2 regions of the Stenotrophomonas sp. YJH_SMC_133 genome follow, and region 2 is predicted to be linked to the other one. Evidence: predicted binding sites of a transcription regulator. Region 2 holds the regulator's gene; the other holds the start of a gene.
The links. The regulator FliA, encoded in region 2, starts transcription of late flagellar genes. The targets are predictions, from matches to a motif close to TAAAGTTTNNCNNNCNNNGGCCGATAA.

Region 1: a site for FliA is predicted at 7,052-7,078, ahead of AC5P78_RS03095 (methyl-accepting chemotaxis protein). Genes of this name have one in related genera too.

What each region holds. Positions count from the first base shown of each region.
Region 1 is NZ_JCAFTW010000002.1:110,865-126,450, forward strand. It holds gene AC5P78_RS03055 (LysR substrate-binding domain-containing protein) at 30-929, shown strand; gene AC5P78_RS03060 (ABC transporter substrate-binding protein) at 961-1,677, opposite strand; gene AC5P78_RS03065 (carotenoid oxygenase family protein) at 1,740-3,263, opposite strand; gene AC5P78_RS03070 (DUF2141 domain-containing protein) at 3,290-3,712, opposite strand; gene AC5P78_RS03075 (sensor histidine kinase) at 3,869-4,969, shown strand; gene AC5P78_RS03080 (response regulator transcription factor) at 4,966-5,604, shown strand; gene AC5P78_RS03085 (VOC family protein) at 5,627-5,998, shown strand; gene AC5P78_RS03090 (arylamine N-acetyltransferase family protein) at 6,064-6,903, opposite strand; gene AC5P78_RS03095 (methyl-accepting chemotaxis protein) at 7,107-9,644, shown strand; gene AC5P78_RS03100 (PepSY domain-containing protein) at 9,691-12,210, opposite strand; gene AC5P78_RS03105 (TlpA family protein disulfide reductase) at 12,913-13,476, opposite strand; gene AC5P78_RS03110 (protein-disulfide reductase DsbD family protein) at 13,473-15,586, opposite strand, start outside.
Region 2 is NZ_JCAFTW010000019.1:27,967-43,552, forward strand. It holds gene flhA (flagellar biosynthesis protein FlhA) at 1-1,425, shown strand, start outside; gene flhF (flagellar biosynthesis GTPase FlhF) at 1,571-3,187, shown strand; gene AC5P78_RS20255 (MinD/ParA family ATP-binding protein) at 3,174-4,061, shown strand; gene AC5P78_RS20260 (RNA polymerase sigma factor FliA) at 4,058-4,801, shown strand; gene cheY (chemotaxis response regulator CheY) at 4,859-5,251, shown strand; gene AC5P78_RS20270 (protein phosphatase CheZ) at 5,251-5,856, shown strand; gene AC5P78_RS20275 (chemotaxis protein CheA) at 5,859-7,688, shown strand; gene AC5P78_RS20280 (flagellar motor protein) at 7,790-8,530, shown strand; gene motD (flagellar motor protein MotD) at 8,532-9,548, shown strand; gene AC5P78_RS20290 (ParA family protein) at 9,553-10,335, shown strand; gene AC5P78_RS20295 (chemotaxis protein CheW) at 10,332-11,546, shown strand; gene AC5P78_RS20300 (STAS domain-containing protein) at 11,833-12,141, shown strand; gene AC5P78_RS20305 (response regulator) at 12,138-12,503, shown strand; gene AC5P78_RS20310 (chemotaxis protein CheA) at 12,549-14,540, shown strand; partial or broken gene AC5P78_RS20315 (HAMP domain-containing methyl-accepting chemotaxis protein) at 14,910-15,586, shown strand, end outside.

The DNA.
Region 1 (15,586 bases), on a different contig from region 2:
AAGCATGACTTGAGAGAATTTCAAGCCTAATGTCCCGCCCTCCGCTCCATGCCCTCCAGGGCTTCGTGGCTGCCGCCCGGCTTGGCAACCTGTCGCGCGCGGCGGCGTCGATGAACCTGACCGTCAGCGCGCTCAGCCACCAGATGAGGCAGCTGGAAGAACGGCTCGGGCAGCCGCTGCTGATCCGCCAGCCGCGTGGTATCACCCTTACCCTTGAGGGGCAGCGCCTGCTCGAGCAGGTGGGGCCGCATCTGGATGCGATAAACGAAGCCTTCCAGCCCTATGCCGCGCGTGCCGAGCACGTGCTGACGATCAGTGCGGTGCCATCGATGGCATCGGCCTGGCTGGTGCCGCGCCTGGGTCACTTCGTGGCTGAGCATCCGCAGATCGAGATCAACCTGCAGTCGAGTGAGCGCCTGATTGATTTCGAGCGGCAGCGCCAGTTCGACGCCGCGCTGCGGCTGGGCAGCGGGCAATGGCCGGGCCTGGTGGTGGAACCGCTGTTCGACGAGTGGCTGGTGCCGATGGCGAGCCCCGCGCTGATCGAGCGCATGGGGGGCATCGACCGTGTACCGCTGACCCAGTGGCCGCTGCTCGGTGATCCCGACGGCGCGTGGGGCGCCTGGTTCGCGTTGAGCGGGCAGAGCCCGCCATCGCGCTTCGTGGCGGTGCTGGATGATTCGGAGGCGCACCATCGCGCCGCACTGGATGGCGTAGGCGTGGCCCTTGGCCGGGTGACCCGGGCACGCCTGCTGCTGGAATCCGGCCAGCTGGTCGCGCTGTCCAGCCAGCGCCTGAAGACGGCGTGGCCGCATTGGCTGGTGTACCCGCAGCGCTCGGCCAGCCATCGCGGCTTCCTCGCGTTCCGCGACTGGCTGCATGCGCAGGCCGCCGAGCATGTGCAGCACATGGCGGACGCGCATCTGTAACGCCGCGCGGTGCTCGATCTCGACTCTACAGTCACTGCACCAGGGTGACCGCCTGCCCGGCACGCGCGAACGCTTCCTCCAGCAACGGGCCCGCCTTGATCGCTTCCACTTCCTCAAACAGCGCCCGCAGCGCATTGGCCGGGCGTGAGGCCGGTGCCGCCACTGCCTGCTGGATCGCGGTGAAGCGATCGGCCAGCACCCGATGGCCGGGATGTGCCTTCGCCCAGGCCGCCAGCGGCTGGCGTACACCGGCGGCGGCATCCAGGCGGTGCTGGTCGAACAGGGCGATGGCCGCTGCCGAGGTGTCCGCCCGCTCGATCGTGGCATGGCGCAGTTCCCGGCTCAGGAACAGGTCATAGGCCGCGCCACGCCCCACCGCGATGCGCAGTCCGTCGCGGTCGAGGTCGGCCACTTGCTGCGCCGGGCTGTCTTCGCGCACCAGGTAAGTGCCTTCGATCTCCACATACGGAGCGCTGAAGGCGATGCGGTCGGCACGCGCCGGATCGATCGCCAGGAAGGCCAGATCCCAGCCGTCTTCGCCCGCTGCGGCGACCACCGAGGCTGCGGCATCGTGGCAGGTGAAGCGTGCCTGCACCCCCATCCGTTGCGCCAACGCGGTAGCCAGTTCCAGCGAGGGGCCGCGCGGTGAGCGCGCATCGCCCTGTGCCAGCACCGGGTTGCCCAGGTTGATCGCCACGCGCAGGAAACCGTGCGGTGCCAGCGTACGTCGGTGGTCGGCCAGGGACATGCAGGACTCCACGGGGCAGGGGAGACCCAGCATGCCAACAACGGTGTCCGCGTGGCGTGGACTCAGCCGCGCGCGGCGAAGGTGCCGTGGAAGCCCAGTGGCACCGCATACGGCAGCCACGCCTGGGCCAGCGGACCGTCATCCACATGGCGCGCATCCAGCACGGCCAGGCCGCTGCGCTGGTTCACCGGATCGAGCAGGGTGCCGATCAGCCAGCCGTCATCGGCGTTGCGGCTGCCCGGGCGCGGTACGAACACATGCTCTTCGGCCATGATGTCCGCCCCGTAGTTCCAGAGCTGGCGGCGCCCGTGCTCGATCTCGAACGCGGCCGCCGCGTTGAAGTACGGCGCAGTGGCCGTGCCGTCGATGGTCGGCGCATACAGCCGTGCGCCACGTGTGTTCGCCGAGCGCGGGTCGAACAACGGGAACTCCACCGCGCTGATGCCCAACGTCTGCCAGCGGGCCTGTCCACGACGCAGGTCCAGATGCAGCTCGACCAGGCTGGCGCCACTGTTGGCCGCGTGTGCGCCATCACCGGCCATCGCTTCCTTCATCGGCGAGCGCGCCTCGTTGATGTCGTCGTGGCGCACTGCGCGCAGCACGATGCCGCCATCGCGGGTGAACGCGTCGCCGAAGTGGTAGATCGCCGCGAACGGGGCCTCGAACCATTGCGCCTTGTCCGGCGCATCCTTGGCGACCACCGCGATGCGCACCGGACGCTGCGGTGCGAACTGCATGCGCTCGAAGAAGCTGCCACCTGCGCCGGTGAAATCGAACGGCATCATCACGAACACCAGGTGCTGGTCGGTCATCGCGAAGGCATGCAGGTAGCCATGCTCGGGTGTTTCGATCACATTTGCGCTGCGCAGCTGGCCGTCCGCACCGATGTGCCAGACCAGCAGGCCATGGCCCCCCATCAGGCTGATCGAGCCGAAGTTCCAGAGGCTCCCGTCGTGGTCGGTCAGCGGGTGCGCCGAGAACGGCAGCGCCGCCAGGTCCGGACGCCAGGTGACAGGGCCAAGCGTCTGCAGCGAATCCGGGTCCACTTCGAACGCCGAACCGGATTCGCACAGGGCGAACAGGCGGCCATTGATCATCGTCACCGAGGTGTTGGCCACGTTGGCATCATCGTTGTTGCGTACCGCCAGCGCACCGGGAATGCTGGTGCCGGCGGCCGGATACTGGAAGCGGCCGGCCTTCTGTTCACGGGTGAATTTCGGCGTGGCAACCATGCGCCCGTGATGGGTCAGGCTGCCATCACCATTGAAGCGCCAGCCATGCACCATGCCGTCGCCGTCGAACCAGTGGTCGTAGCGGAAGCCATCGCGCTCGGTCCACGCCGGACCGTTGCGGTACAGCGTGCCAGCCAGGCCTGACGGCAGCTTTCCCTGCAACTGCACGGTGGCCGGGCCGAGGCTTTCGCTGCCGACGCTGCGCCAGCCGAGCAGCCAAGGGTGTTCCTGCATGCCCTGCGCGAACCGCGCCGGGTCGCCGGCGAAGGCGGGAGCGCTGCGCAGCGCGGTGGTGCCCAGGGCCAGACAGGCACTGCTGCTGAGCAGGGTACGAAGGAAGCGGCGACGGTCCATGGTGGCCTCGGGTCTGGATGCAGGAATCAGCGCAGGGTGATGTCGATGGCGGTGCCGGCGGCCGGTACGTCGACGCGCGCCTCGTCGAAGGTCGGCTTGCGCATCACCTGCGGGTTGTTGCTGAAGCCGTAGCCCTCCACCGGCATCCCGACCAGGTTGGTGTCGAGCTTGCCGTTGTCGTTCTCGTCGTGGGTGAGCAGCACGGCATAGTTGCCGGCCGGAACGCCCTTGAACGTGAAGTGGGCGCTGTCGCCGCTGGGCGCCGCCTGCTGGGCCTGCACGGGCCTGGCCTTGCCGTCCCAGGCAGCGGCGCTGTCGACCAGCGCAACGCGCAGGGTGCCGGTCTGCACACGGACGTCGTGCACGGTCACGGCCAGGTCGGCGGCGTGGGCACTGCCGGCGAGGGCCAGGGCAGTCAGGGCGGTGCTGAGCAGGGCGGTGCGGATCATGGCAGTGGCTCCGGAAGTGTGTGTGGCGGTGTGGCGCCAGTCTGCGTGCGGCGCTGCACCGGGTTCAGGGCCAGTGGTCATCGATTCGACGTGCCAGAAGTCACTTTCTGCGCCGGACCCATTGCCGCCGGCGTGTGCGGCGGTCAGCATCTGGCCATGCCCAGCCTGTTCCGCCATCTGTTGCGTCCCCTCAGCCTCGCCGGCCTGGCCACCGTGCTGGTGGTGGGCCTGTCATTCGCGGTGCAGCGCAACGGTGCCGGGCTGAGCCTGCTGCTGCTTGCCGTGTTCCTGCTGCTGTTCGTGGTGCACGGCTGGGCGTCGGTGCCATCCCGCGTGCGCGCTGTCGCGGCGGTGTTGCAGGCGTTGCTGGCGGTCGTGCTGGTTGCGCTGCAGCCGCGTACCGGCACCGCACCGGTACTGCTGGTGGTGCTGGTGGCGCAGCTGGCCGAGCATTGGCCACCGCGCTTCGTGCTGGCTGTTGCACTGCTGGCCAACCTCGCCATGTATCTCGTGCTGCGCCACAGCGGCTTCAGCCAGCCGCTGCTGGTGGTGCTGCTCTATGGCGGCTTCCAGGCCTTTGCCGCACTGACCGCACACTATGCCCGCAGCACGGCGCTGGCCCGCGATGACCTGGCCCGCGTCAATGCCGACCTGCTGGCGACACGCGCGCTGCTGGCCGACAGTGCACGCGACGCCGAGCGCCTGCGCCTGGCGCGCGAACTGCACGATGTGGCCGGGCACAAGCTCACCGCGATGCGCTTGAACCTGCGTGCCCTTGCGGCCGACCCTGTGCTGGCCGGGCGCGAAGGATTGGTGCTGGCCGAGCAGCTGTCCGGCGAGTTGCTGGCCGACATCCGCCAGGTGGTGCAATCGATGCGCGATGATCGCGGCCTCGATCTGGCCACCGCATTGCACGCGCTGGCCGCGCCGTTCCCGCGCCCGAAGCTGCAGCTGCAGATCGGCGAGTGCGTGCGCGTGGTTGACCCGCTGATGGCCGAGACCGTGCTGCGCCTGGTACAGGAAGCGCTGACCAATGCCGCCCGGCATGGCAACGCAGACACCGTATGGCTGACGATCAACGAGGAGGATTCCCGGTTGCGTATCGACATCCGTGACGACGGCCAGCGCGCCGAACGTATCCGCGAGGGCAACGGCATCGCCGGCATGCGTGAGCGCCTGGCCGCAGTGCGTGGCCAGTTGGAACTGGCCCGCACCGCACAGGGCGGCATGCACCTGACCGCCTGGGTGCCGGCATGAACGGCAGCGCGATCCGTGTTGCCCTGGCTGACGACCAGGCGCTGGTCCGCGCCGGGCTGCGTGCGTTGTTGCAGGGGTTGGGCGTGGACGTGGCGCTGGAGGCCGAGGAGGGCCAGGCGTTGCTGGACGCGCTGTCCACCCAGCGCGTGGATGTTGTGCTCAGTGACATCCGCATGCCCGGGATGGACGGCATCGAAGCAGTGCGCCAGCTGCGCGCGCGCGGCGATGCCACGCCGTGGCTGCTGCTGACGACCTTTGATGAAAGTGACCTGCTGCTGCGTGCCAGCGAGGCCGGCGCACAGGGCTTCCTGCTCAAGGACGCCGCACCCGCAGACCTGCGCGAGGCGATCGAGCGCGTCGCCGCAGGTGAAACCCTGCTGCTGCCGGTCAGCACCGAGCCGGTACGCGCCCGCTACCGCTTCCACGATGAAGCACCGCCCACCGATACCTTCGGGGAACGCGAGGTGGCGATCCTGCGCTTGCTGGCCGGTGGCTACAGCAACAAGGAGATCGCGCGCAGCCTGTTCCTGGCCGAGGGCACGGTGAAGAACTACGTGTCCGCCATACTCGACAAGCTGGGCACCCGCGATCGCACCCGTGCGGTGCTGAAGGCGATTACCCTGCGCATCATCTGAGTGGACCGAGCAAGGAGTGCCAGTGAACCCGATCCTGCATGTGGAAATCCCGGCCAGTGACCTGGACCGTGCCATCACGTTCTACCAGCGGTGGCTGCAGGTCGCGGTGGACGAACCTGTCGTGCTGCACGACTGCCGGATGGCCTACCTGCCGTTCTCCGATGAGGCCGCCGGTGCCAGCATTGCGCTGGTGCTCGGCGCGGACTACCGGCCTTCCGAACAGGGGGCGCGCGTCTACATCGGCGTCGATGACCTGGATGCGAGCCTGGAGCGAGCACTGCAAGCGGGCGCCGAGCTGTGCTTCGGACCCGCCGATGCGGGCGACTGGCGCGTGGCCGAGATCCGCGACAGCGAAGGCAATCGCATTGCGCTGCAGGCGCGCGCTGCTCTGTAGAGCCGAGACCACGCTCGGCTGCTGTTGGCCCAGCCGCTCCAGCTCAGCCGAGCATGGGCTCGGCCCTACAAGGTCGCGGCGCGCGAGCGCTGCAGCCAGTCATTGATGGCCGGGTCCAGTCGCGGGTCGTCCGGTAGCTGCATGCCGAAGCGCTGTTGCAGCACGGCACGCACATCACCCACATCATGCAGCGGGCGCTTGTCCGGTGCCTGCCCGGGGCGATACTCGGTGTAGTTGCCGCTGCCGATGGTGCGGCGCCAGTCCGGCCCGGTCAGCGACGCGCGCAGCTGCCCGGGGAAACTGGAATCGGGATGGGTGCACACGTACCAGTTGCCCACCACGTTGTCGATCGGTGCCGGCGCCTGCAGGTCGAACCGATACATCGCCCGCCAACCATCGTTGGACTCGGCCGACAGCACGAAATCACCCTCGTCGGGCAGGCGCTGCAGCAGATAGCGTTCGTGCGGCGTGGCCTGCGGCTGCGGATCATGCAGGCGCAGCGGCACGGTCGGGGTCAGGCTGCCGAAACCGGCATCCACCAGCCAGTCGCCGCTGTCTACGTTCACGCGCAGCAGCAGGTGGGTACGCGCGGTCAGTTCGCCGTCCTGGGCGGCCAGCAGTACCCGCGCGCTCAATGGCTGCGCATCGAAGCCCAATGCCTGCAGCAGCGCCAGCAACCCGCCATTGAGTTCGAAGCAGTAACCACCGCGGCGCTCGTCGAGCAGCTTGCGCTGCACGCTGTCCAGGTCGATCGGCACCGCATCGCGCAGCAGGCAGCTGAGGGTCTCGAAGGGCAGCAGTGCGTTGTGGCGCTGCTGCAGCAGGGTCAGGCCGGCCAGGGTCCGCGGTGGCGGTGCATCCAGCTGCAGGCGCTGCAGGTAGCGGGGGACATCGAGCGTCGTCATGGAGACACCGGGCGGGGGAGGGATGTCCACTGTGCTCCCCCAACCGGGGTTGAGGTCAAGCGCGGCGGCCGTGTCATGCCTCCGTCGCCTGCACCCGGTACAAAGGCCGCGTCCACCAGCGATGGGGGGACGCAGACGAAGAAAGCGCTAAAGTTGTCCTGAGTCAGGCCGATACAGGTGCGTCTTTCCGCCTGGAGTCTGTCATGTCGGCCGTTGTCCCCCACCTCCGGTCCCTGCGCACGCGCCTTGCTGCGTTGCACTCGGCGTCCCCCGGGCTGCTGCGCTGGCTGCAGCCACATCGGCTCAGCGTGGCCAACAAGCTCAAGGCCACACTGTGGATCTGCGGCCTGGGCCTGGTGGCGATCGCTGCTGTCTACGCCTGGACTGGCCATGCCAACGCACTGGCTGCGCGCAGCCAGGCCAGCTACCAGCGCGGCAGCGATCTGGCTGCCAGCCTGTCCACGCGGGTGGCCGAAGCGCGTCGCCTGCAGACCCAGTATGCACGCAGTTTCGATGATGCCGACCGCGCGCAGCTGTTGGCCACGCAGAAGGCGTTGCAGACCGATCTGCAGGCGCTGCGCGCGATGCCGATGGATGCGGGCCGGCGCAAGGCCCTGCAGGCGCTGACCGAAGCCGCCGACGCGTTCTCGCAGGGTGTGGCCGCCCTGTTCGAACGGGTCGACGAGATGGGCCGTGGTGATGCCGGCCTCGCTGCGCAGCTGCAGCAGGCCGCCGACACCCTGCAGGCGCAGGTGGATGTGCAGCAGCGGCCCGCGCTGGCGCTGTCCCTGCAGAAGATGCGAAGGCAGGAGGCACTGCTGCTGCTCGACGGTGATTCCACCCACGCCGACCGCGCCAGCGAGGAGAAGCTGCCGTTCGACCTCGCGCTGGCGGGCCTGCCTGCGGATGTGCAGGACACCCTGCGCACCGGGATGGAGGCGTATCAGGCCGCACTGCTGGGGTATACCGCTGCCCGCGTCGGCCTGGATGTGGAAGCGCAGTCGCTGCTGGATACCGCCACGGGCGTAGCGCCGGCGTTGGCCGCATTCCAGCAGGCACAGGTGGCGGCGCTGGGCAGGGCGCAGGCACGCCAGCAGGCCGGCGCGCGCACCATGAGCGTGGTGTTCGCACTGACCCTGCTGCTGGTGGTCGGCGTGCTGATCACCAGCCTGGTGCTGGTGCTGCGTGCGGTGCGCCAGCCGATCCAGGACACCCTGCGTTTCGCCAGCGACATCGCCGACGACCGTCTCGAAACCACCCTGCGCGTCTACAACGCCAACGATGAAATCGGCCAGCTGGCCCAGCGCCTGGTCGACATGCAGCAGCGCCTGCGCGCGCGCATCGAGACCGAGCGTGCGGTGGCCCGCGTCAACACCCGCGTGCGCCAGGCATTGGACAGCGCACAGGCCGGCTTGATGGTGATCGATGCCGAAGGCCTGGTGGCGTACGCCAATCCGGCGCTGCTGCAGCAGCTTGCACTCCGGCTTGAAGATCTGGTGGGGAGCGATGCGGTACGCCTGCATCCGGCACTGGCCAGTCTGGCTTGCGTGCGCCAGCGCGAGGAGCGCGAGATCGGTCATGCCGGCGTCCGCTACCAGTTGATCGCCAATGCCATCACCGACGAAGGGCATTTCCTCGGCGTGGCAGTGGAGTGGCGCAGCCGCGCGCTGGAAACGCTGCTGGAAACCGAAGTGGCAGCACTGGTCGACGCCGCCGCACATGGCGACCTGCACGGCCGCATCGCGCTGGAGGGAAAACAGGGCTTCGTGCGCACGTTGTCGACCAGCATCAACCGCCTGCTGGCGACCTTCGAGACCAACCTCGGCGATCTGCAGGCGCTTCTGGCGGCGCTGGCCCGTGGTGACCTCAGCGTGCGCATGGAAGGTGAGCTGCAGGGCGTGTTCGCACGCATGCGCGACGATGCCAACGCCACGGTCGCGCAACTGGGCCGCATCGTCACCCGCATCCAGCAGGCGACGTCCAGCCTCGACACCGGTGTGGGTGAGATCGTTGCCGGTCACCATGATCTGTCGCAGCGTACCGAACAGCAGGCGGCCAACCTTGAAGAGACGACAGCGTCGATGCACGAGTTGACCGACACCGTTGGCCGCAACGCCGATGCCGCGGGCCGCGCCGATGCCCTGGTGCAGGGGGCGGCCGCGGTGGCCCAGCGCGGTGGCGAGGCCGTCGGCCAGGTGGTCGCGACCATGCATGGCATCAGCGAGGCCTCGCGGCGGATCGGCGACATCACCCAGCTGATCGATGGCATCGCTTTCCAGACCAACATCCTCGCGCTGAATGCCGCGGTGGAAGCAGCGCGCGCAGGTGAGCAGGGCCGCAGCTTCGCCGTGGTGGCTGCGGAAGTGCGCCTGCTGGCCCAGCGCAGTGCCGAAGCGGCCAAGCAGATCAAAGGACTGATCGAGGATTCGGTGGCGCGTGTTGGCCAGGGCAACCAGCAGGTCGAGCAGGCGGGCATCACGATGGGCGAGATCGTTGGCAGCGTGCAGCAGCTGGCCGAGCTGCTGGCCGGTATCCGCAGTGCATCGCAGGACCAGCATGCCGGCATCGCGCAGGTGAAGCAGACCATCGTGCAGATGGAAGCCAGCACCCAGCGCAACGCCAGCCTGGTGGAAGAGGCTGGTGCCTCCACCGCGCAGATGCAGGCGCAGGTACACGCGCTGGCCGAAGCGGTGGGCGCGTTCCAGTTGCAGTCGATGCCACAGGCGCGCGCTGCGGCCTGATCGTGCTCCGGTAGTGCCGGCCGCTGGCCGGCACTACCCTTGTGGCTCAATACACGTCGCGACGGTAGCGCCCGGTCTCCAGCAGCGTTTCCACTTCTTCATCACCCAGTGCTTCGCGCAGCACCTGGTCCACGCCTTCGGCCATGCCCAGCAGCGAACCGCAGACGTGGATGACCGCACCACGCTGCATCCAGTCGCGCAGGGCATCGGCTGCTGCACGCAGGCGATCCTGCACATAGCCGCCCTCACCATCGCGCGAGAACGCCAGGTCCACCCGCGCGAGATGGCCATCGGCCTGCCACGCTTCGATCTCATCGGCGAACAGGAAGTCGTGCGCGCGCTGGCGTTCGCCGAACAGCAGCCAGTGCCCGTGTTCACCTGCATGCGCGGCTTCGCGCAGCAGGCTGCGCAGGCCCGCGATGCCGGTGCCATTGCCGATCAGCACCATCGGCGCACCGCCAACGCGATGGAAACCGGGGTTGCGGTGCACGCGGGCCACGATGCTGGCACCGACCGGCGCATGCAGCGACAGCCAGCCCGAACCCAGGCCGGTGCGTCCGGTTTCGTCATGGACCAGCCGCACCACCAGTTCGACCGCACTGTTATCCGTACAGGATGCGATGGAGTACTCGCGCCCCGGCAGCAGTGGCAGCCCTGCCAGCCAGAGGCACGCATCCTGCACCGCCAGCGCAGCATCGGCATCGGGCAGCTCGCGCTCGCTGGCCAGCGCCAACAGCGTGCGCGGCTGGCCGTCAATCAGCAGCGGCTGCTGGGGATCCAGCCCATGTGCCTTCAGCACCGCAGCGGCGTGCCGCGCGTTGTGGCGGGGCGCGATGTGCAGGATGTCGCCCGCCTGCCACTGCACATCGGCCGGTGGCGCAAGACGGATGCGCCAGATGGCGCCGCCCATGCTGCCTGGATTGAGGCGGTCACGGCCGAGCAGGCGCCACTCGTGCATCTGCGTCGCGGCCGGCAACACGCTGTCATCGGTGGCGATGCCGGTCAGCGCGCCGAGATGTTGCTGCCACTGGCGCAGCGCCGGTATCGCGGCGGCATCGACATCGATGCGCTCGAACAGCGCACGTGCGCCGTTGCCCAGCAGCCAGCCATCGAATTGGCGGCCAAAGCCGCAGTAATGCGGGTACTGGCGGTCACCCAGGGCGAGCAGGCCGAACTGCAGGCCCGACAGATCGGGCGCTTGTGCCAGCAGCCGCCGCGCAGCGCCCCGTGCCGCATCCGGCGGTTCGCCATCGCCGAAGGTGCTCAGCACGAACAATGCCTGCGCAGTGCGCGCGAGCTGCGTGGCATCGACCCGGGCCAATGGCAGTACCTGCACGCCATGGCCAGCGGCCTGCAGCTGCGCGGCGGCACGCCAGGCCAGCTGCTCGCCCAGCCCGCTCTGGCTGGCATGCACGACCAGCCAAGGTGCGCGGCCATCATCGGTGGCAACCGGCAGCGACCGGCGCAGCCCGCGCGCGGCACGCTGGCTGCGGCGGCGGTCCAGGTACAGCATCCAGCCGGTGATGAAGAACAGGCTCATGGCCAGACTGCTGAGCATCACCACGACACGCCCGGGCATGCCGAAGTAGCTGCCCGAGTGCAATGCGAACACGCTGGTGGCCAGCTGCGCGCCGGCGCCCTGGCGCGCGTAGGGGCGCGAATCGAGGATTGCCCCGCTGGCCGGATCCAGCTGCAGCAGATCATGTGCACGGTCATGGTGGCCACCGCGCTGTGACGGATCGCCAGCCATCACCCGCACGTTGAGCGCCTGGCCAGGCTTTTCCGGCAGGCGCAGGTCGATGTAGCCGGTGTGCACGCCGGGCAGGGCATACAGCGTGGCTTCGATGCGCTCCAGGTTCAGGGTGGCGCCGGTGGCGACCTTGTGCTTGGCGGCCGGTGCGACGCCAAGCAGCGTATTGGCGGCACTGCGATACCAGTCGAAGGACCACCACAGGCCGGTCAGCGCACTCATCAGGTAGATCAGCAGCACCCAGGTGCCGACCACCGAGTGCAGGCTCCACAGGAAGCCACGGCCGCTGCGTTTCCATTCCACCGCCAGCCAGCTGCGCCAGTGCCACCAGCGGCGCGGCCAGCGCAGGTAAAGACCGGACAGGGTGAAGAACAGCAGCGCGATCGCACAGCTGCCGGTGATCCACTTGCCGCGCTCGCCCGCGGCGAGGTGGCGGTGCAGGTCCTCGACGAAGTCGAAGAACGCCTGCCCACGCAAGGCACTGAAGCGCTCGCCGCTGTACGGGTCGAAGTAGACCCAGTGTTCCTTGCCACCAGCGAAGCGTGCCACCGAGGGCCGCTGCCCGGTGGCGTCCACGCGCAGGCGCTGCAGGGGGCGATCACCGCCGGCCTGCAGCAGCGGCACCAGTTCGCTGAGCGCAAGTGGAAGCTGGCCATCGGCATGGTGCTCGGCGATCTCGGCGAAGCCGGGATTGGCCGCCCGCAGCAGTTCGTCCTCGAAGGACAGCGCGGCGCCGCTGAGGCCCATCACGGCCAATACGGCACCGGCGGTGATGCCCAGCAGCCAGTGCAGTTGGAACAGGACGTTCTTGAACATGGAAGGAGGAGGGCCTGGAAGGCTGCCGCCCGCATCCTGCGCAACAGCAAATGAGAATTAGTCGCGGAATTCTCCGTGGCGGACGGGCTACGGTCAAGGAGGGTTTTGTTGCAGGGCTTTGCAGCCCTGCACCCGCTACAAGCCGGAGCAACGTCAACGTCAAAAGCTGGCTTCCCGTGGGTTGGCGGGGTGGGTCCGGTTGAGGGGGACGCTGCAAGTCCCCCTCCGGGGCCCGGCCCAGCCGCTGGCGGCTGTGCGTTCGGGCGCTTGCGAAGCAGTGCTTCGCAAGCAAAGCGCCCTCACCCATGTAAGCTCGGTCGCCGCATCCATGCGGCTCACGCCCCCTCAACCGGACCCACCCCGCCTTCGACAGTTTCCTGCGATCTGTCGGAAATACTCTTGGGGTCAGATCCGTTTTCCGTAGGAAAACGGATCTGACCCCGGAATTTCATTCGATATCTGACAGATGTGTCGACCAAGGTCGACACCTACCAACAGCCGCGAAGATCTGTCAGAGGCGGGGCGGTGTCGGAGTGCGGGGTGTCAGCCGCATGGATGCGGCTGCCAAGCTTACAGGGACGTACTTGCAGCGTCCCCGCACTCCGACACCGCCCCGCCATCCCACGGAATGCCCGCTTTGGCTTTGGCTGTTGCCGTTGCATCGAGCAGGGTGCAGGGCTGCAAGCCCTGCAAAAAACACCCTCACTTCACCCAGCTGTCGATCTCGCCGTGGGCGAACGGTCCCAGCTTTGCCTTCACCAGCCGCCCCTGCGCATCGAACAGCACGCTGTAGGGCAGCAGGCCCTGGGTATTGCCCAGCTGCACGCTGGCATCGCGCGGCCCCGGGGTCTCGATCACGATCGGATAATCCACCGGTACCCGCTGCAGGAAACCGCGCACGTCCTCCGGCGTATCCAGCGCCAGTCCCAGCACCTGCACACCGTGCTCGCCCTGGATATGTGCGAAACGCGCCAGTTCGGGCATTTCTTCAACGCAGGGCGCGCACCAGCTGGCCCAGACATTGATCAACAGCGGGCGACCGCCAGCGTGCTGGCGCAGGTCCAGCGGCCGGCCTTCAAGATCGGGCAGCGACAGCGCGGGCAGGCTGTCGCCGACCTGCAGGGCAGGTGCCGCAGCCGCCACAGCAGGCGCCGCTGGCATGGCCTCAGGCGCAACCGGCGCAGGAGCCAATCGATGCCCGGCCCACAGGCCGAGGCCGGCGGCCAGCACCGCTGTCCACAGCAGCGCTGGCCGTTGCCACTTCATCGTGCGGTGCGCAGCAGCGCTTCCTCCACCACCGCCTGGGTCAGCAGGGTCGGCAGCACGGTCGGCGGCGCGCCGGGGCCGTACACCACGTACAGCGGTACGCCGACGGCCTTGTGCTCTTCCAGGAACGTGGTGATCTGCGGATCGACGTTGGTGTAGTCACCGCGCATGTACACCGCGTTGGTGCGCTTGAGCAGGTCCTTGAACTCCGGCCGCGACAGCACGGCACGCTCGTTGGCCTTGCAGCTCACGCACCAGTCGGCGGTCATGTTGACGAACACCACGCGGTTGTCGGCGCGCAGGCGGTCCAGCAACTGCGGCGAATACTCCACCACGTTGTCGCTGGCGGCCTGTGCGGCGCGTGCCGGCGCTGCCAGCTGGGTCACGCCCCAGGCCGGTACCAATGCGCCGATCGCCAGCAGCACGCCGAGCAGGGTTACTGCACGCGAGCCGGTCCAGCGGTTGCGCTCGAACAGCCACAGGCCGAAGGCGAACAGCAACAGGCCACCCAGCACCAGCGCCATGCCGTCCACGCCGCGCTGCTTGCCCAGCACCCACAGCAGCCACAGCGCAGTGGCGTACATCGGGAAGGCCAGCACGTGCTTGAGCGTTTCCATCCACGGGCCGGGCTTGGGCAGGCGGCGCGCCAGCGCCGGCACGAAGCCGATCAGCAGGAACGGCAGCGCCAGGCCCAGGCCGAGGAACAGGAACACGGTCATCGCCTTCAGCGGCGGGGCAATGAACGCGTAGGCGATCGCGCCACCCATGAACGGGCCGACGCAGGCACTGCCGACCACGCAGGCCAGCGCACCGGTGAAGAAGTCACCGGCCGGGCCGCTGCGGCTGGCCAGCGACTGGCCCAGGTTGCCGATGCCGCCGCCCAGGGTGAACACGCCGGACAGGCTCAGGCCTACCGCGAACATGATGTAGGCCAGCGCCGCCACCACGCCCGGGTGCTGCAGCTGGAAGCCGATGCCGACGGCGTTGCCGATTGCGCGCAGGCCCACCATCAACGCACCGATCACCGCGAATGCGACCAGCACGCCCAAGGTGTACCAGAGCGCGTGGCTGCGTGCGCGCTGTGGGCTTTCGCCACTCTGCGCCAGGCTCAGGACCTTCAGCGACAGGATCGGCAGCACGCAGGGCATCAGGTTCAACACCAGGCCGCCGGCCAGCGCCAGCAGCAGCACCCAGACGAACGAACGGTCCGGGTTCGGTGTGGTCGCCGGCGGGCGCGTACGCAGCGCGTTGTCACCGCGCGCATCGGCGGCGAATTCATTGCCGTCCACGGTGCCTGCGACGGCCGGGGGGGCGGCATCCGTATTGGGCACCGTCGGCAGCAGGCGCAGGGGGGCGCCGTTGGCGCCTTCGCGTGGCGCCGCAGCCAACGGGCTGATTACCTCGTTGCGCGGCGGTGCCTGGTCGGCGCTGGCGCTGACCTTGCCGGCCGGGATCGACAGCTTCACCCGGCGGGTCATTGGCGGGTAGCAGATGCCATCGGTCTGGCAGCCCTGGAAGGTCACCACGAGGGTGCCGTCAACCGCGTCGGCAACCGTGCGCCGCAACGGCAGCGGCACTTCCACCTGGTTGAAGTACACCGAGACATCGCCGAAGTGCTCGTCGCGATGCGACTGCGCGGCTGGCCAGCGCGGCGTGCCGGCCTGCACGCCGGTGCTGCCTTCCAGCTTCAGCGAGGTGCGGTCGCGATACAGGTAGTAGCCCGGTGCCGGACTGAAGCGCAGCAGCAGGGTGTTGCCGTCGCTGGCGATGGCATCGAAGCCGAACGCCTGCTCCGACGGCAGCGGCAGCGCCTGGCTGTTGCTGGCCGCACCCGGCAGGCGCAGGCCGCCGCTGTTGCCGGCACCGGCCAGTGGGTTGTTGAACGGACTGGCCGCACCGGCGCGCGCGGCAGGGGCCGCGGCCTGTGCACCGCTGCCGGGCAGGGTGACCTGCACCACGCGCTTCTGCGGCGGGTAACAGACACCGGCATCTGCGCAGCCCTGGTAACGCACTTCCAGGCTGATGGTGCTGGCGGCCTCGGTCGGCGTGCCGGGCAGGGTGGCCTGCAGGCGCTCGCGATAGGTTTCGACCTCGCCGAAGAAATCGTCGT
Region 2 (15,586 bases):
CTGCAGCATGGCATGCCGTTCGGCGAAGCCGCTGCCACCTACACCCTGCTGTCCATCGGTGACGGCCTGGTGGCGCAGCTGCCGGCCCTGCTGGTCTCCAGCGCGGTGGCGATGCTGGTGACCCGCGCCTCGCGCTCGCAGGACATGGCCCAGGCGATGACCGGCCAGGTGTTCGGCCAGTACCGCGCGCTGGCGATCACCGCCGGCATCATCGGCGTGGTCGGCCTGGTGCCGGGCATGCCCAACGTCGCTTTCCTGACGCTGGCCGCGATCCTCGGCTTCATCGCCTGGAAGGTCTACCGCAAGGGCAAGGCCGCAGCCACCGACCCGGCAGCCGCCGGCAATGACGCGGCCGCACTCAACGCACTCGGCCGCCCGGCGGCACCTGCGCCGACCGCCGAACTGAGCTGGGACGAACTGCGCCCGGTCGATCCGCTGGGCCTGGAGGTCGGCTACCGGCTGATCCCGCTGGTGGACAGCAACCAGGGCGGCGAACTGATGGCGCGCATCAAGGGCGTGCGCCGCAAGCTGACCCAGGACGTCGGCTTCCTGATTCCGTCGGTGCATATCCGCGACAACCTGGAACTGCCCGCCAACGGCTACCGCGTGCTGGTGCACGGCGTGCCGGTGGCCACCGCCGAGATCCACCCCGACCGCGAACTGGCGCTGGACCCGGGCAGCGCGCTGGGCACCCTGGAGGGCATTGCCGGCAAGGATCCCGCGTTCGGCCTGGATGCCACCTGGATCCAGCCGCACCAGCGTGCCCAGGCTGAAACGCTGGGCTACACCGTGGTCGACCCGGCCACCGTGGTGGCCACCCACCTCTCGCACCTGATCCGCGAACATGCGCCGGAACTGCTCGGCCACGAGGAAGTGCAGCACCTGCTGGCCAACCTGGCCAAGAGCGCGCCCAAGCTCGTCGAAGATCTGACGCCGAAGGCGCTGCCGCTGTCGGCGGTGGTGCGCGTGCTGCAGAACCTGCTGGTGGAGCGCATCCCGATCCGACAGCTGCGCAAGATCGCCGAGGCGCTGGTCGAACACGCGCCCAGCAGCCAGGACCCGGCGGTGCTGACCGCTGCCGTGCGCACCGCGCTGGGCCGCTTCATCGTGCAGGAGATCGCCGGAATGTCGGCGGAGCTGCCGGTGTTCACCCTCAACCCGCAATTGGAACGTGTCTTGCAGGAGTCCACGCAGGGCAACGGCGCCGCGCTGGAACCCGGACTCGCAGAGCGACTGCACCAGAGCCTGGCCGAATGTGTCAGCAAGCAGGAAGCGCGAAACGAGCCGGCGGTCGTGCTGGTACCGGGCCCGGTGCGCGCCGCGCTGGCGCGCCTGGTCCGCCACAGCGTTCCGTCGTTGTCGGTCCTGGCCTACAGCGAGGTGCCGGAGGACAAGCGCCTGAAGCTGGTCGGAACGATCAGCTGACGCCGCCCACCGATGCGCCAGAAAACAGACACCACCTTCGAACCAACGCAACATACAGATACCAAGGGGAACCCGCACCGTGCAGACCACCGACCACCCGAGTTCTCCGACCGCCACCCCGCCGTCTTCGTCCCGTGACCACAGCATGAAAATCAAACGATTCGTCGCCGCCGACATGCGCTCGGCCATGAACCTGGTGCGCAAGGAACATGGTCCTGACGCCGTGATCCTGTCCAACCGCCGGATCGAGGAAGGCATCGAGATCGTCGCCGCGGCCAACTACGACGAGAGCGCCGTGCAGCGTGCACTGGAAGCCTCGCGCCGTGATGTCGCACCGCCGCCGGCACCCAAGCCGCGCACCGCCGCCGACGCGGTGATCGCCGCGGTCACCCGCCGCCGCAGCAGCACCCCGGCGCCGGAACCGGTCGCCGCCACCACCTCGGCGGTGGCCGCCCTCGCCCGTGCGGCCGTTGGGGCCACCGGCCGTACCCTGGACAGCGCCGACGAGATCGTGCCGACCCGTGGCAGCACTGGCTTCGCCGCCACCCTGGCGCGCGCCGCCGTCAACGAACCGGCGCTACCCGAACAGAGCTTCGCCCCGTTCGCCGAGGCCATCGTTGCACCGGCCGCTACCGTGCCGGCCAACCGCGCCCGCTTCCAGATCGACCCGCCGCACGACATGCATCACGAAAGCGTGGCCCCGGCCGTGCAGCCGCCGCCGCTGCCGACCGCTGCCGTGACCGAAGCGCAGCCCGGGATCGCCGCCAGCGAACCGGCAGCGGTCGAAGCCGCCGGCGAAGCCAGCCCGGCCCCCATGCTGGCCCCGGCACCGACGCTGACCGTGGTTGCCCAGGACGACGCCGAGATCCGCCAGCTGCGCCAGGAAGTGGCCGGCATGCGCCAGGTGATCGAGCGCGAGATGAACCGCTTCACCGACGAGCGCCTGCGTGGCAGCCCGGTGCGCGCCACCGCGCTGGACCTGATGGACGAGTACGGTTTCGACGCCGGGCTGGCCCGCGACGTGGCCATGCAGATCCCGCTGGAGACCGAAGCCCATCGTGGCCGCGGCCTGATGCTGGGGCTGATCTCGCGCAAGCTGCCGATCGCCCCGGTCGACCCGCTGGAAGAAGGCGGCGTGATCGCCCTGGTCGGCCCGACCGGCGCCGGCAAGACCACCACCATCGCCAAGCTGGCCTCGCGCTTCGCCGAGAAGCATGCGCCGCGCGACGTGGCCCTGGTGACCACCGACACCACCCGCATCGGCGCCCGCGAGCAGCTGTACGGCTACGGCCGCCAGCTCGGCATCGCGGTGCACGAGGCCAACAGCGGCACCGACCTGGACCAGCTGCTGGAACGCCTGAAGGACTACAAGCTGGTGCTGATCGACACCGCCGGGCTGGGCCCGCGCGACCGCGCGCTGGCCGCGCAGCTGCAGTGGCTGCGCGCCGCCCGCCAGGTACGCACCCTGCTGGTGCTGCCGGCCAACACCAGCTTCGGCGACATGGACGAGGTGGTCCGCCGCTTCGGCGCCGCCAACCTGCAGGGCCTGGTGTTGAGCAAGCTGGACGAGACGGGCCGCTTCGGCAACGCCCTGTCAGTGGCCGTGGACCACGCCCTGCCGATCACCTGGGTGACCGATGGCCAGGACGTTCCGGACGACCTGCACCGGGCCAGTGCAGCCAATCTTGTACTTCGCCTTGAAGATTTGCGCCGAGCGGCCGATATGCCCTGCAACCCGGAGTTGAACCATGCCGTCGCGTGAGTACGCCAAGCTGACCAAGACCTTCCCGCTGTCGGCCACCCGCAGCGAGCCGCTCGGCCCTGTGCGCACCATTGCCGTCACTGGCGGCAAGGGCGGCGTGGGCAAGACGAATGTGTCCGCCAACCTGGCGGTGGCACTGGCCGGGATGGGCAAGCGCACGCTGCTGCTGGACGCCGACCTGGGCCTGGCCAACATCGACGTGATCCTGGGGCTGAACCCGACCTTCACGCTGGCCGACCTGGTCGCCGGCCGCTGCTCGCTGGACGACGTCATCGTCGAAGGCCCGAACGGCGTGCTGGTGGTGCCGGCCGCGTCCGGCCGCCGGCACATGGCCGAGCTGGCCCCGGCCGAGCACGTCGGCCTGGTCAACGTGTTCTCCGAGCTGGAACGCGAACTGGACATCATGGTGGTGGACACCGCCGCAGGCATCACCGACGGCGTGCTGACCTTCTGCCAGGCCGCGCAGGACACCGTGGTGGTGGTCTGTGACGAGCCGGCCTCGATCACCGACGCCTACGCGCTGATCAAGGTGCTGTCGCGCGAACGCGGCGTGGACCGCATCCAGGTAGTGGCCAACATGGTGCGCGACCCCAACGAGGGCCGCGTGCTGTACGAAAAGCTGACCCGCGTCTGCGAGAAGTTCCTCGCCGATGTCTCGCTGAACTACCTGGGCTGCGTGCCGCAGGACGACTGGCTGCGCCTGTCGGTGCAGCGCCAGCAGCCGGTGGTGAAGGCCTACCCGTCCAGCCCGGCCGCGCTGGCGATCACCGAGATCGCGCGTCGCACCGCACGCTGGCAGGCGCCGACCGAACCGCGTGGCGGCGTCGAGTTCTTCCTCGAGCGCATCCTCAAGCAGCGCGGGGTGGCCGCATGAAAGGCGCAGCCCAGTACAGGGAAGTCCAGCGCTCGGCGGCCAACGAGGTCATCGCCCAGCATTCGGACCTGGTGCGGCGCATCGCCCACCACCTGGCCGCGCGGTTGCCGGCCAGCGTTGAAGTGGACGACCTGATCCAGGCCGGCATGATGGGCCTGATAGAAGCGTCGCGCAGCTACGACGCCGACCAGGGCGCCTCGTTCGAGACCTATGCCTCGATCCGCATCCGCGGTTCGATGATCGACGAGATCCGCCGTGGCGACTGGGTGCCGCGCTCCGTGCACCGCCGTGCACGCGATGCCGCCGCCACCATCCGCCGCCTGGAACAGAGCAGCGGCCGCGCCGCCAGCGCCACCGAAGTGGCCGCCGCGATGGAGATGCCGCTGCCCGAATACCTGCGGTTGATGGAAGACGCCGCACGTGGCCAGGTGCTGAGCCTGGAGTCGCGCATCGAGGACCAGGGCGAGCTGGACACCGTCGCCCAGGGCGGCCCGACCCCGCAGCAGGTACTGGAGCGTGGTGAGTTCGGCCGCGAGCTGGGCAAGGCCATCGGCCACCTGCCCGAGCGCGAACAGCTGGTGCTCTCGCTCTACTACGAGCAGGAACTGAACCTGAAGGAGATCGGCGCGGTGCTCGGCGTGAGCGAGTCGCGGGTCTGCCAGATCCACGGCCAGGCGGTGCTGCGCCTGCGTGGCCGGCTCAAGATTTTCGAGGCGGCGGACGCCGGCCTGGAAGAATGAACATGCCCGAGGCGGCTGCCCCCGGCCGCCCGGAATGAACAACAAAGGAACTCTGCTTTGAACAAGAACATGCGCATCCTGATCGTCGATGACTTCTCGACCATGCGTCGGATCGTCAAGAACCTGCTGGGCGATCTGGGCTTCACCAATACCGCCGAAGCCGAGGACGGGCATGCCGCGCTGTCGCTGCTGCAGAGCCAGCCGTTCGATTTCGTGGTCACCGACTGGAACATGCCGGTGATGACCGGCATCGAGCTGCTGAAGGCGATCCGTGCCGATGCCAAGCTGAAGACCCTGCCAGTGCTGATGGTCACCGCCGAAGCCAAGCGCGAACAGATCATCGAAGCCGCCCAGAACGGCGTGAACGGCTACATCATCAAGCCGTTCACTGCGCAGACGCTGGAAGAGAAGCTCGGCAAGATCTTCGAACGCCTGGCGGCCAGCGCCTGATGGATACCACGGTCGACAAGAGCGCCCTCTCCCTGCGCCTGCAGGAAGCCCTGGACGCACTCGAGTCCGGTGACGAGGCCGCCTGGCGGCAGCGCATCGACGGACTGGTCGCGCTGCGTACGCAGCCGATGATGAGCGGCCTCTCGCGGCTGGCCCGCGAGCTGGGGCAGGCACTGGGTGAGCTGCCGACCGTGCCCAGCGAGGCCGGTGAGCTGGACGACGCCTGCGCACGCCTGGACCACGTGGTGGCCATGACCGAACAGGCCACGCACCGCACCCTGGACCTGGCCGAGGAATGCCGCAGCCTGACCGAACAGCTGCGCGCTGAAGGCCTGCAGCCGGGCCAGGACGCGCAGCTCGAGCGCATCCGCCACAACCTGACCGAGATCGCCCTGACCCAGAGCTACCAGGACCTGACCGGGCAGATCATCCGTCGCGTGGTCGGCATCGTCCGCCGCGTGCACGAGGGCTTCGGCGCACTCGGCCTGCCGCCGGAACAGCATCGCACCGACCCGGAACTGGCCGGGCCGGCACTGAAGGGACTGGACCGCCACGCGGTCTCGCAGAACGACGCCGACGACCTGTTGTCGGATCTGGGGCTGTAAGCATGAGCGCGGTATCCGACGACATCACTGCCGATTTCATCATCGAGGCACAGGAAATCCTGGATCGCCTGGGCGAACAGCTGGTGTCGCTGGAGCAGGCACCGCAGGACACCGAGCAGCTCAACGCGGTGTTCCGTGGATACCACACGCTCAAGGGCGGTGCCGGCTTCCTTGGCGTCACTGCGATGGTCGAGCTGTGCCACGCCGCTGAAGAGGCCCTGGGCATCGCGCGTGCCGGGCAGGCGGTGCTGCAGGCCCACCACTTCGACGCCGCCCAGCAATCGCTGGACTACCTGCAGTCGATGCTGGACGCCGTGTCCTCCGGCACCGAGCCAGGCTATGCGCCGCCGGACCTGATCGCGCAGTTCGACATGAACGGTGGCACTGCCGCGCCGGTCGCTGCGGCCGCCCCTGCGGCAGCTGGCAGCGACCTGATCACCGACGACGAATTCGAGGCCCTGCTCGACCAGCTGCATGGCGGCAACGCACCGACCGCGGTCGCGCCGGCCAGGAAGGCCGACGACGGCCTGATCAGCGAAGACGAGTTCGAAGCGCTGCTGGACCAGCTGCACGGCGGCGCTGCGCCAGGCGCGAAGCCTGCTGCCACCGTCGCGGCGGCACCTGCCGCTGCACCGCGCCCAGCGCCCGTACCGGCGCCCGCAGCCAAGCCGGCGGCCAAGCCGATGGCCGAGGCCGAGCACACCGTGCGCGTGGACACCAAGCGCCTGGATGCGATCGTCAACCTGATCGGCGAACTGGTCCTTTCCCGCAACCGCCTGAAGACCCTGCGTGCACGCCTGCGCGACGAGGAGCTGGACCGCGCCGTATCGACGCTGGACATCGCCACTGCCCGCCTGCAGTCGGCGGTGATGCGTACCCGCATGCAGCCGGTGGGCAAGGTGTTCTCGCGCTTCCCCAAGGTCGCCCGCGACGTCGCCCGCTCGCTGAAGAAGGAAGTGGACCTGGAGCTGGTCGGCGCCGAAACCGAACTCGACCGCAACCTGGTCGAAGCACTGGCCGATCCGCTGGTGCACCTGGTCCGCAACGCCATCGACCATGGCGTGGAAATGCCCGACCTGCGCGAAGCACAAGGCAAGCCGCGGATGGGCCATGTACGCCTGTCGGCGCAGCAGGAAGGTGACTACGTCAGCATCGAGGTGCAGGACGATGGCGCCGGCATCGACCCGGAGAAGCTGCGCGCGAAGGCGCGTGAGAAAGGCCTGATCGATCCGGAAGCCGCCGCCCGCCTGAGCAGCGAGGAATGCCTGCACCTGGTGTTCCTGCCCGGCTTCTCGACCAAGCAGCAGGTCACCGACATCTCCGGCCGTGGCGTCGGCATGGACGTGGTGCAGTCGCGCATCCGCGAACTGAGCGGCCAGATCCAGATCCAGTCGGAACTGGGTCGTGGCAGCCGCTTCCTGATCCGCGTGCCGCTCACCCTCGCGATCCTGCCGACCCTGCTGGTGCAGGCCGGCGAGGACGTCTACGCGCTACCGCTGGCACGCGTGATGGAAGTGCTGCACGCGCCGCGCACCTCGCTGGGCTGGTTCGATGGCCGCGCCGTGCTTGATCGCCGCTCGCACACCCTGCCGCTGGTCGACCTGCGCCAGTGGCTGGATGTGACGCCGGCCGCGTCAACCCTGCTGACCATCGTGGTGCTGCAGGCCGGCGAAGCGCGCTTCGGCCTGGTCGTGGACCAGGTGCGCGGGCGCGAGGAAGTGGTCATCAAGCCACTGCCAAAAGCCCTGCGCGGCCTGCGCGGTTATGCCGGTGCAACGTTGATCGGCGATGGTCGCATGGCACTGATCCTGGACGTGGACGGCATACGCTGAACGCCGCCGGGCATGGCCCGGCGACCCGAAAACTGTGACTACCGTCTGTACGCATTCTCCCGGTGTCTCAAGTCCCATTCATACAAGCCGATACCGGAACCATGGATAGACTCAGCCTCATTGGACTCTTTCTCGCCCTGGCCTCGCTGGTCGGTGGCAGCATCCTCAAGGGCGCTGGCCTGGCGTCGTTGTGGTCGCCTGCGGCGTTCGTGATCGTCATCGTCGGTACCGTTGCCGCGATCCTGCTTCACACCTCGCCGGCGGTGTTCAAGCATGCGTTCAAGATCGTGCGCTGGGTCGTGCGCCCGCCGCACAGCGATCGCCGCGAACTGATCCAGCAGATCGTCGAGTGGAGCAACATCGCCCGCCGCCAGGGCCTGCTGGGCCTGGAATCGCAGGTGGAAGCGCAGCAGGACCCGTTCCTGCGCAAGGGCCTGCAGCTGCTGGTGGACGGCGTTGAACCCGAATCGATGCGTCACATGCTGGAGATCGAACTGGGCAGCCAGGAGCACCAGGACCAGGCCGGTGCCAAGGTCTTCGAAGCGATGGGCATCTACGCGCCCACGCTCGGCATCATCGGTGCCGTGCTCGGCCTGATCGCGGTGATGAAGAACCTGGCCGACCCGAGCAAACTCGGCCACGGCATCGCCGCCGCGTTCACCGCCACCATCTACGGCATCGCCTCGGCCAATCTGCTGTTCCTGCCGATCGCCGCCAAGCTCAAGAGTGTGATCTCGCACAACACCCGCGACCGCGAAATGGTCATCGAAGGCCTGATTTCGATCGCCCAGGGCGAGAACCCGCGCAACATCGAAACCAACCTCTCCGGCTTCCTGCACTGACATGGCCCGCCGCAAGCACCACGAAGAGCACGCCAACCATGAAGCATGGGCGATCCCCTATGCCGACCTGATGACGTTGCTGCTCGCCTTCTTCGTGGTCATGTACGCGATCTCCTCGGTCAACGAGGGCAAGTACCGGATCATGGCCGACGCGCTCACCGATGCCTTCGGCGGCGCACCGCGCACCATCAACCCGGTGCAGGTGGGTAACAAGCAGGTGCAGGGTGGCGGCTGGGACAGCCCCTCGGTGATCAAGTCCGGCACCAAGATCGGCCCCTCCGCGCCCGCGCCGTCGCACGACCCGACCCTGCTGCCGTCGATGGCCTCGCAGATGCGCATGCCGGTCTCCGTGCACAACCAGGAACAGATCGCCCGTGCCGAGCGCCAGCTCAACAGCATCGCCGACCGCCTCACCGCGGCACTGGCGCCGCTGATCGACCGCGGCATGATCAGCGTGCGCCGCACCGAGTTGTGGATCGAAGTGGAGATCAACAGCGACATCCTGTTCCCCACCGGCTCGGCCGCGCTGGACGTGCATGCACGGCAGACGCTGGCCAGCCTGGCCGAGGTGCTGCGCGACGTGCCCAACAGCGTGCGCGTGGAAGGCCATACCGACAACGTGCCGATCGCCACCGCCACCTTCCCTTCGAACTGGGAACTGTCGGCCGGACGCGCCGCCAGCGTGGTGCACCTGTTCGCGGACCAGGACGTGCAACCATCACGGCTGGCGATGGTTGGCTATGGCCAGTTCCGTCCGCGCGAAGAGAACGACAGCGCGCAGGGGCGCAACCGCAACCGCCGGGTGATGGTCATCATCCTGGCCGACACCTCGCATTCGGTGGATCCGCTTGGCCAGCGCCTCAACGCGGCCACCGGCGCCGTCGACGACAGCACCACCGAACAGGCCGCCGCAACTCCGGCTACCGCCCCCACCTCCCCCATCGCACCGGTGAAGTTGCCGCCGGTGCCGGCTGGCAGCCGCGTCGGCGCCGCCGTTCCCCCGGCAATGAAGGAGTAAACCGATGCGCATCTGGGCAGTCGCCAACCAGAAGGGCGGAGTCGGCAAGACCACCACCACCCTCGCCCTCGGCCGCGGCCTGGCCGCGCTTGGCCATCGCGTGCTGCTGATCGACCTCGATCCGCATGCCTCGCTCAGCCGCGCCTTCGGCGTGCCGGTGGATCCGCCACCGGCGGGCGTGCTGGAACTGTTCGGCGCCCCGCCGGCCGATCTTTCCAGCCTGTGCCATGCCAGCAGCATCCACGGCCTGGACTACGTCTGCGCGCAGTCGGCGCTGGCCACGCTGGAGCGCCGCAGCGCCAACCAGCCCGGCCTCGGCCTGGCCCTGCAGAACGCACTGGCGCGTCACCAGGGCCAGCACGACTACATCCTGCTGGACTGTGCCCCCACCCTTGGCCTGTTGATGATCAACGCGCTGGCCGCTGCCGACCGCCTGATCATTCCCACCCAGGCCGAGCCACTGGCCCTGCATGGCCTGGACGGCATGGTCCGCACCGGCGAGATGGTCGAGCGCTCGCGCCGCCGCCCGCTGCCGATCTCGATCCTGCCGACCCTGTTCGACCGCCGCACCCGCGCCGGCAACGAGTCGCTGCGCACGATGCAGGATCGCCATGGCACCCGCGTGTGGGAAGACGCCATTCCGATCGACACCCGCATCAGCAATGCCGCAGGCCTGACCCTGCCCAGCGCTGGTGAGGACTATCCGGGCCGCGGCCTGGCCGCCTATCGCCGCGCACTGAACTGGATCCTCGGTGAGGATGCCCGTGCCCTGGAGCAGGCCGCATGAACAGCACCGGCGTACTGGACGACTACCTGGACGAACTGCTGGGCGAAGCGATCGCCCCGGCGGCCGTCGTGCTGCCAACGCCGCACAGCGCCGCCCCGGCTCCGGACAGCACATCGGAACCGGAACGCGAGCCGACCTGGGATGACCTGCCGGCCGAGGTGATCTACGAAACCGACACCGTCGCCGCGGGGCCTGCCGTGGACAACGCCACGCTCGAAGCCGCCTTCGAGGCGGCCACAACGGCCGAGCGCGAGCCCACCTGGGACGATCTGCCCGCTGAAGTGATCTATGAGACGGACGCTGTTGCCGTTGCCCCGGCACAGGACGACGCAGCACTGGAAGCCGCCTTCGAGGCCGCCGCAATGCCGGTCGCCGCTCCGGAGCGCGAACCGACCTGGGATGACCTGCCTGACGAGGTGATCCACGAGATGGCCCCGGCCAAGGCCGGCCCGGAGCCCACCTGGGACGACCTGCCCGACGAAGTGATCTACGAGACCGACGCGGCCGACAGCCATCAGCTCGCCCACACTGACAGCCCCGGTCTGCAGGCTGCGTTCGAAGCCGCTGCGGGTGGCGAGGATGTCCCCACGCCGCCACCGGCCGTGGTTGCGCCCCCGGCACCGCGCCCTGCACCCGCGCCCGCCCCGGCCGCGCGTGCTGCCGCCGCGCCGCCGCCCCGCGTCGCCCTGGATGCCCCGGCCACCAACCGTCCCGGTACCTGGCAGGAGCTGCAGGCGCAGGCGCACCAGCCCGCCAGCAGCCCGCACCCGCAGAACCGCCGCGCCGGCGAGCGCACCTCGCGCTGGCTGCGCCTGCGCTGCGGGACCCAGGCCTATGCGCTGGAACTGCTGAAAGTGCAGGAAGTGGTGTTGCCGGTGCCACTGCTGCCGTTGCGTGGCACGGCACCGGCGATGCTCGGGATCATGAACCTGCGTGGCCAGGTGGTGCCGGTGATGGACCTCGGCCTGCACCTCGGCGCCGCAGCGGCAGAAGACGATGCCCAGACCCGCATCGTGGTGCTGGAAGAGGACGGCGAGACCATCGGCCTGCGCGTGTCGGCAGTGGAAGATGTCGCCAACCTCACCGATTCACAGATCGAACCCCCGGATACCGCCCGCATCTGCCAGATCTCCAATGATCTGTTCCGCGGCGTCGCCCGGGTCAGCCAGCGCCCGATGATCCTGCTGGACGCCACACGGCTGTTGAGTTGATCTGGAAAAAAGGGGACGGAGGGGATTAAGTCGCAAGTGGCTCGGCGCTTTGCGCCGACGCGGTGCCTGTCGGGGACGCAAGGAGTTGATCCGTTGGATCAACACCTTACGTCCCCACTGCGCGGTCGCCGCTGCCGAGGGGGCTGCAGTAGAGCCAGGTCGCTTGCGACTTGATCCCCTCCGTCTCCTTTTCAGCTGCGACCGCATCGACGCACCGCGTCGATTCCTCTAAAGAACCCCGCCGGGGTGCCGTTATGGATCACGGAACCGTTTGTCCGGAGCAACGATGAGCACTGTCGAACTGGGTGAGGATCTCGGCATCGAGAGCAGCACCGAGCTCAAGAACCGCCTCGCCCCGCTGGTGGCGCAGGCAGGCGAGCTGACCCTGGATGCAAGCCAGGTCGCCCGCATCCACACGGCCGCCGTGCAGGTGCTGTGTGCATTCGTGCAGGCCCGCCGCGAGGCAGGCCTGGGCACCGGCTTCCACGGTTGCACCGCAACCTTCCGTGACGCCGCACGCCTGCTGGGCGTCACCCAGGCCCTGGGCCTGGACGTAACCCATGACAACCTGAAATCTGTGGAGAACGCTGCATGAGCGCACGTATCTTGGTGGTGGACGATTCGGCGTCGATGCGCCAGATGGTTTCCTTCGCCCTCACCTCGGCCGGTTTTGCCGTCGAAGAAGCCGAAGACGGCGCGGTCGCGCTCGGTCGCGCCAAGGGCCAGCGCTTCAACGCGGTGGTCACCGACGTCAACATGCCGAACATGGACGGCATCGCGCTGATCCGCGAACTGCGCCAGCTGCCGGACTACAAGTTCACCCCGCTGCTGATGCTGACCACCGAATCGGCCGCCGACAAGAAGTCCGAAGGCAAGGCCGCCGGCGCCACCGGTTGGCTGGTCAAGCCGTTCAATCCGGAACAGCTGGTCGCCACCGTGCAGAAAGTGCTGGGCTGATCGCCCCGCACCGCTCCCCTTCTTCGCTTCCGGACCACCACTGCCATGAGCATGGACCTGCAACGCTTCCACGCCACCTTCTTCGAGGAGAGCCGCGAAGGCCTCGACGCGATGGAGGCTGGCCTGCTGGCCCTGGAATCGGGGCAGCAGGACGCGGAGATCATCAATTCGGTGTTCCGCGCCGCCCACTCGATCAAGGGCGGCGCCGGCACCTTCGGCTTCGATGCCATCGCCGGCCTGACCCACGTGCTGGAAACGCTGCTCGATGAGCTGCGTGCCGGCAAGCGGGCCCTGGAAGGCCATGCCGTCGATGCCATGCTGTCCTCGGTGGATGTACTGCGCGCCCTGCTGCGCGAAGCCGAACATGGCCAGGCCGCAGACCCCGCGGCGGTCGCCGCAGTGAAGGCGCGCCTCGAAGCCGTTCTCTCCGGCCAGGCCGCACCGAGCGCGCCGGCCGCTGCCGCAGCCAAGGTGGACGATACGCCGGAAGCCTGGCAGATCGGGTTCACCCCGGCACCCTCGCTGTTCATGAGCGGCAACGACCCGTTGCGCATCATCCGCGAACTGGAACACCTCGGCTCGCTGCAGGTGGCCGCGCGCATGGAACGCCTGCCGGGCTTCGCCCAGCTCGACCCGCTCGAGGCCCACCTGGCGTGGGACCTGGGCCTGGTCGGCAAGGTGCCGCGCAGCAAGATCGAAGACACCTTCGCCTGGGTGCTGGACGACTGCGAGCTGGACATCCGTCCGGCCGCGCCGCCGAGCCTGGCGACCCAGGCCCCCGTTGCTGCATCCCCTTCCACACCTGCTGCCGTCGTGCCGGCAGCGCCTGCTGCGCCTGCCGCCGGCGGTGCTGCCACCCAGGAAGCCGAAACGTCGATCCGCGTCAGCGTCGACAAGGTTGATGCGCTGATCAACCTGGTCGGCGAACTGGTCATCACCCAGGCCATGCTCAAGCAGGTCTCGCACGCGCTGGACCCGGTCCACGCCGAGAGCCTGTTCGCCGGCCTGGACCAGCTGGAACGCAACACCCGCGACCTGCAGGAAGCGGTGATCGGCGTGCGCATGCTGCCGGTCGACGCGGTGTTCCGCCGCTTCCCGCGCCTGGTCCGCGACCTGTCCAGCCGCCTCGGCAAGCAGGTGCGCCTGCGCACCGTCGGCGAGGGCACCGAGCTGGACAAGGGGCTGATCGAAAAGATCGCCGATCCACTGGTGCACCTGGTGCGCAACTCGATCGACCACGGCCTGGAAATGCCCGACGTGCGTCGCGGCGCGGGCAAGGACGAAACCGGCACGATCACCCTGGCCGCTTCGCATCAGGGCGGCCATATCGTCATTGAAGTGAGCGACGACGGCCGCGGCCTGGATCGCGCCAAGATCCTGGCCAAGGCCACCGAACGCGGCCTGGCCGTACCGGACAACCCGACCGATTCGCAGGTCTGGGACCTGATCTTCCAGCCAGGCTTCTCCACTGCCGATGCGGTCACCGACCTGTCCGGGCGTGGCGTCGGCATGGACGTGGTTCGCCGCAACATCCAGGCACTGGGCGGTGAGGTCCAGATCGAAAGCAGCCTGGGTACTGGCACGCGCACTCTGATCCGCCTGCCGCTGACCCTGGCCATCCTCGACGGCATGACCGTGGCGGTTGCCGGCGAAACCCTGATCCTGCCGCTGGCCTATGTGCTTGAGGCGTTGCAGCCGCAGGCCGAGGATATCCGCAGCATGGCCGGCGAAGGCCGCGTGCTGCGCGTACGTGGCGAGTACCTGCCGATCCTCTCGCTGAGCGAGTACTACGGCTACGGCAACCGTGCGCCGGGCAGTGAATCGCTGGTGGTCGTGGTCGAAGGCGATGGCCAGAAGATCGCACTGGAAGTGGATGAACTGGTCGGCCAGCAGCAGGTGGTGGTGAAGAACATCGAGAACAACTACCGCCGTATCGGCGGGGTGTCCGGTGCCACCATCCTTGGCGACGGCCGCGTCGCGTTGATCGTCGACATCGGCGGACTGGTGCGCTCGTTGCGTATGCCGCAGGCCGCCTGATCCACGCTGCATGCGTGTACTGGACCGCCGCCCTTCGGGGCGGCGGTTTTTGTTTGTGCGCGCTCTGCCAAGGGGTCGGATCCCTTTCCGCAGGAAAGGGATCCGACCCCATCCCTTCTGTGAACTCCGTCGCCATGATGGTTGCGGGCGCAACTACTTCATCCAAGCGAAAGCACGCCGCTGCAACGCTTTCGCGCTGTCATCCCTACGCAACCGAATGTGATCTGCGTCCATAAAGTCCACGCGGACGGCGCCGTTATTTCGCAATGACGGTCGTCACCGAACCCCACCGGGCACCCCCGTTCGCTCTGCAACCACCCCCGAACCGGCGCACAGACGCCGGCACTCTGCCCACCTGGAGCACCCTGCATGAAGTGGTTCCAAGATCTGCCCATCGCCCGCAAGCTGGCCGTGGGGTTCACCCTCACCACCTTGATGACCCTGATCCTCGGCGCCTTCGCACTGCTGCGCCTGAGCGAAGCCAACGCGCAGTTGCGCGAGATGGCTGGCAACGACATCCCCTCGGTCCAGCACCTGGGCGAGGCGCGCTCGCAGCTGGGGGAATTCCGCACCTATGAACTTGCACAGCTGAGCATGCTCGACCAGCCGGAGAAGGTCGCCGACTACAACAAGCGCATGGACGACACCGCCAAGGCCGTGCATGACGAGCTGGCGGCGTACTCGGCGCTGCCGGCGCTGGCCAAGGAGCGTGAACTCTATCGCGCGGCCAGCGCACAGCTGGACCGCTACTTCGCCGCCAACAAGGCGATGCGCGACGCCGTGGCCGCCGGTGATGGCGCTCGGGCACAGCAGATCTCCGACTTGCAGTCGCGCCCGGCGCGTCGCGACCTGTTCGCTGCGATGAAGGCCCTGGGCACCCACATCGCCGGCCAGATGGACGGCAAGATCGCCGACGCCAACGCCACCCATCGCAACAGCATGATCGCCATCATCGGCTGCATCGTCCTGCTGTCCCTTGTGGCCGCTGCGCTGGCCATCGTCATCTCACGTGCAGTGACCGGTCCCCTGGGCAAGGCCGTGACCGC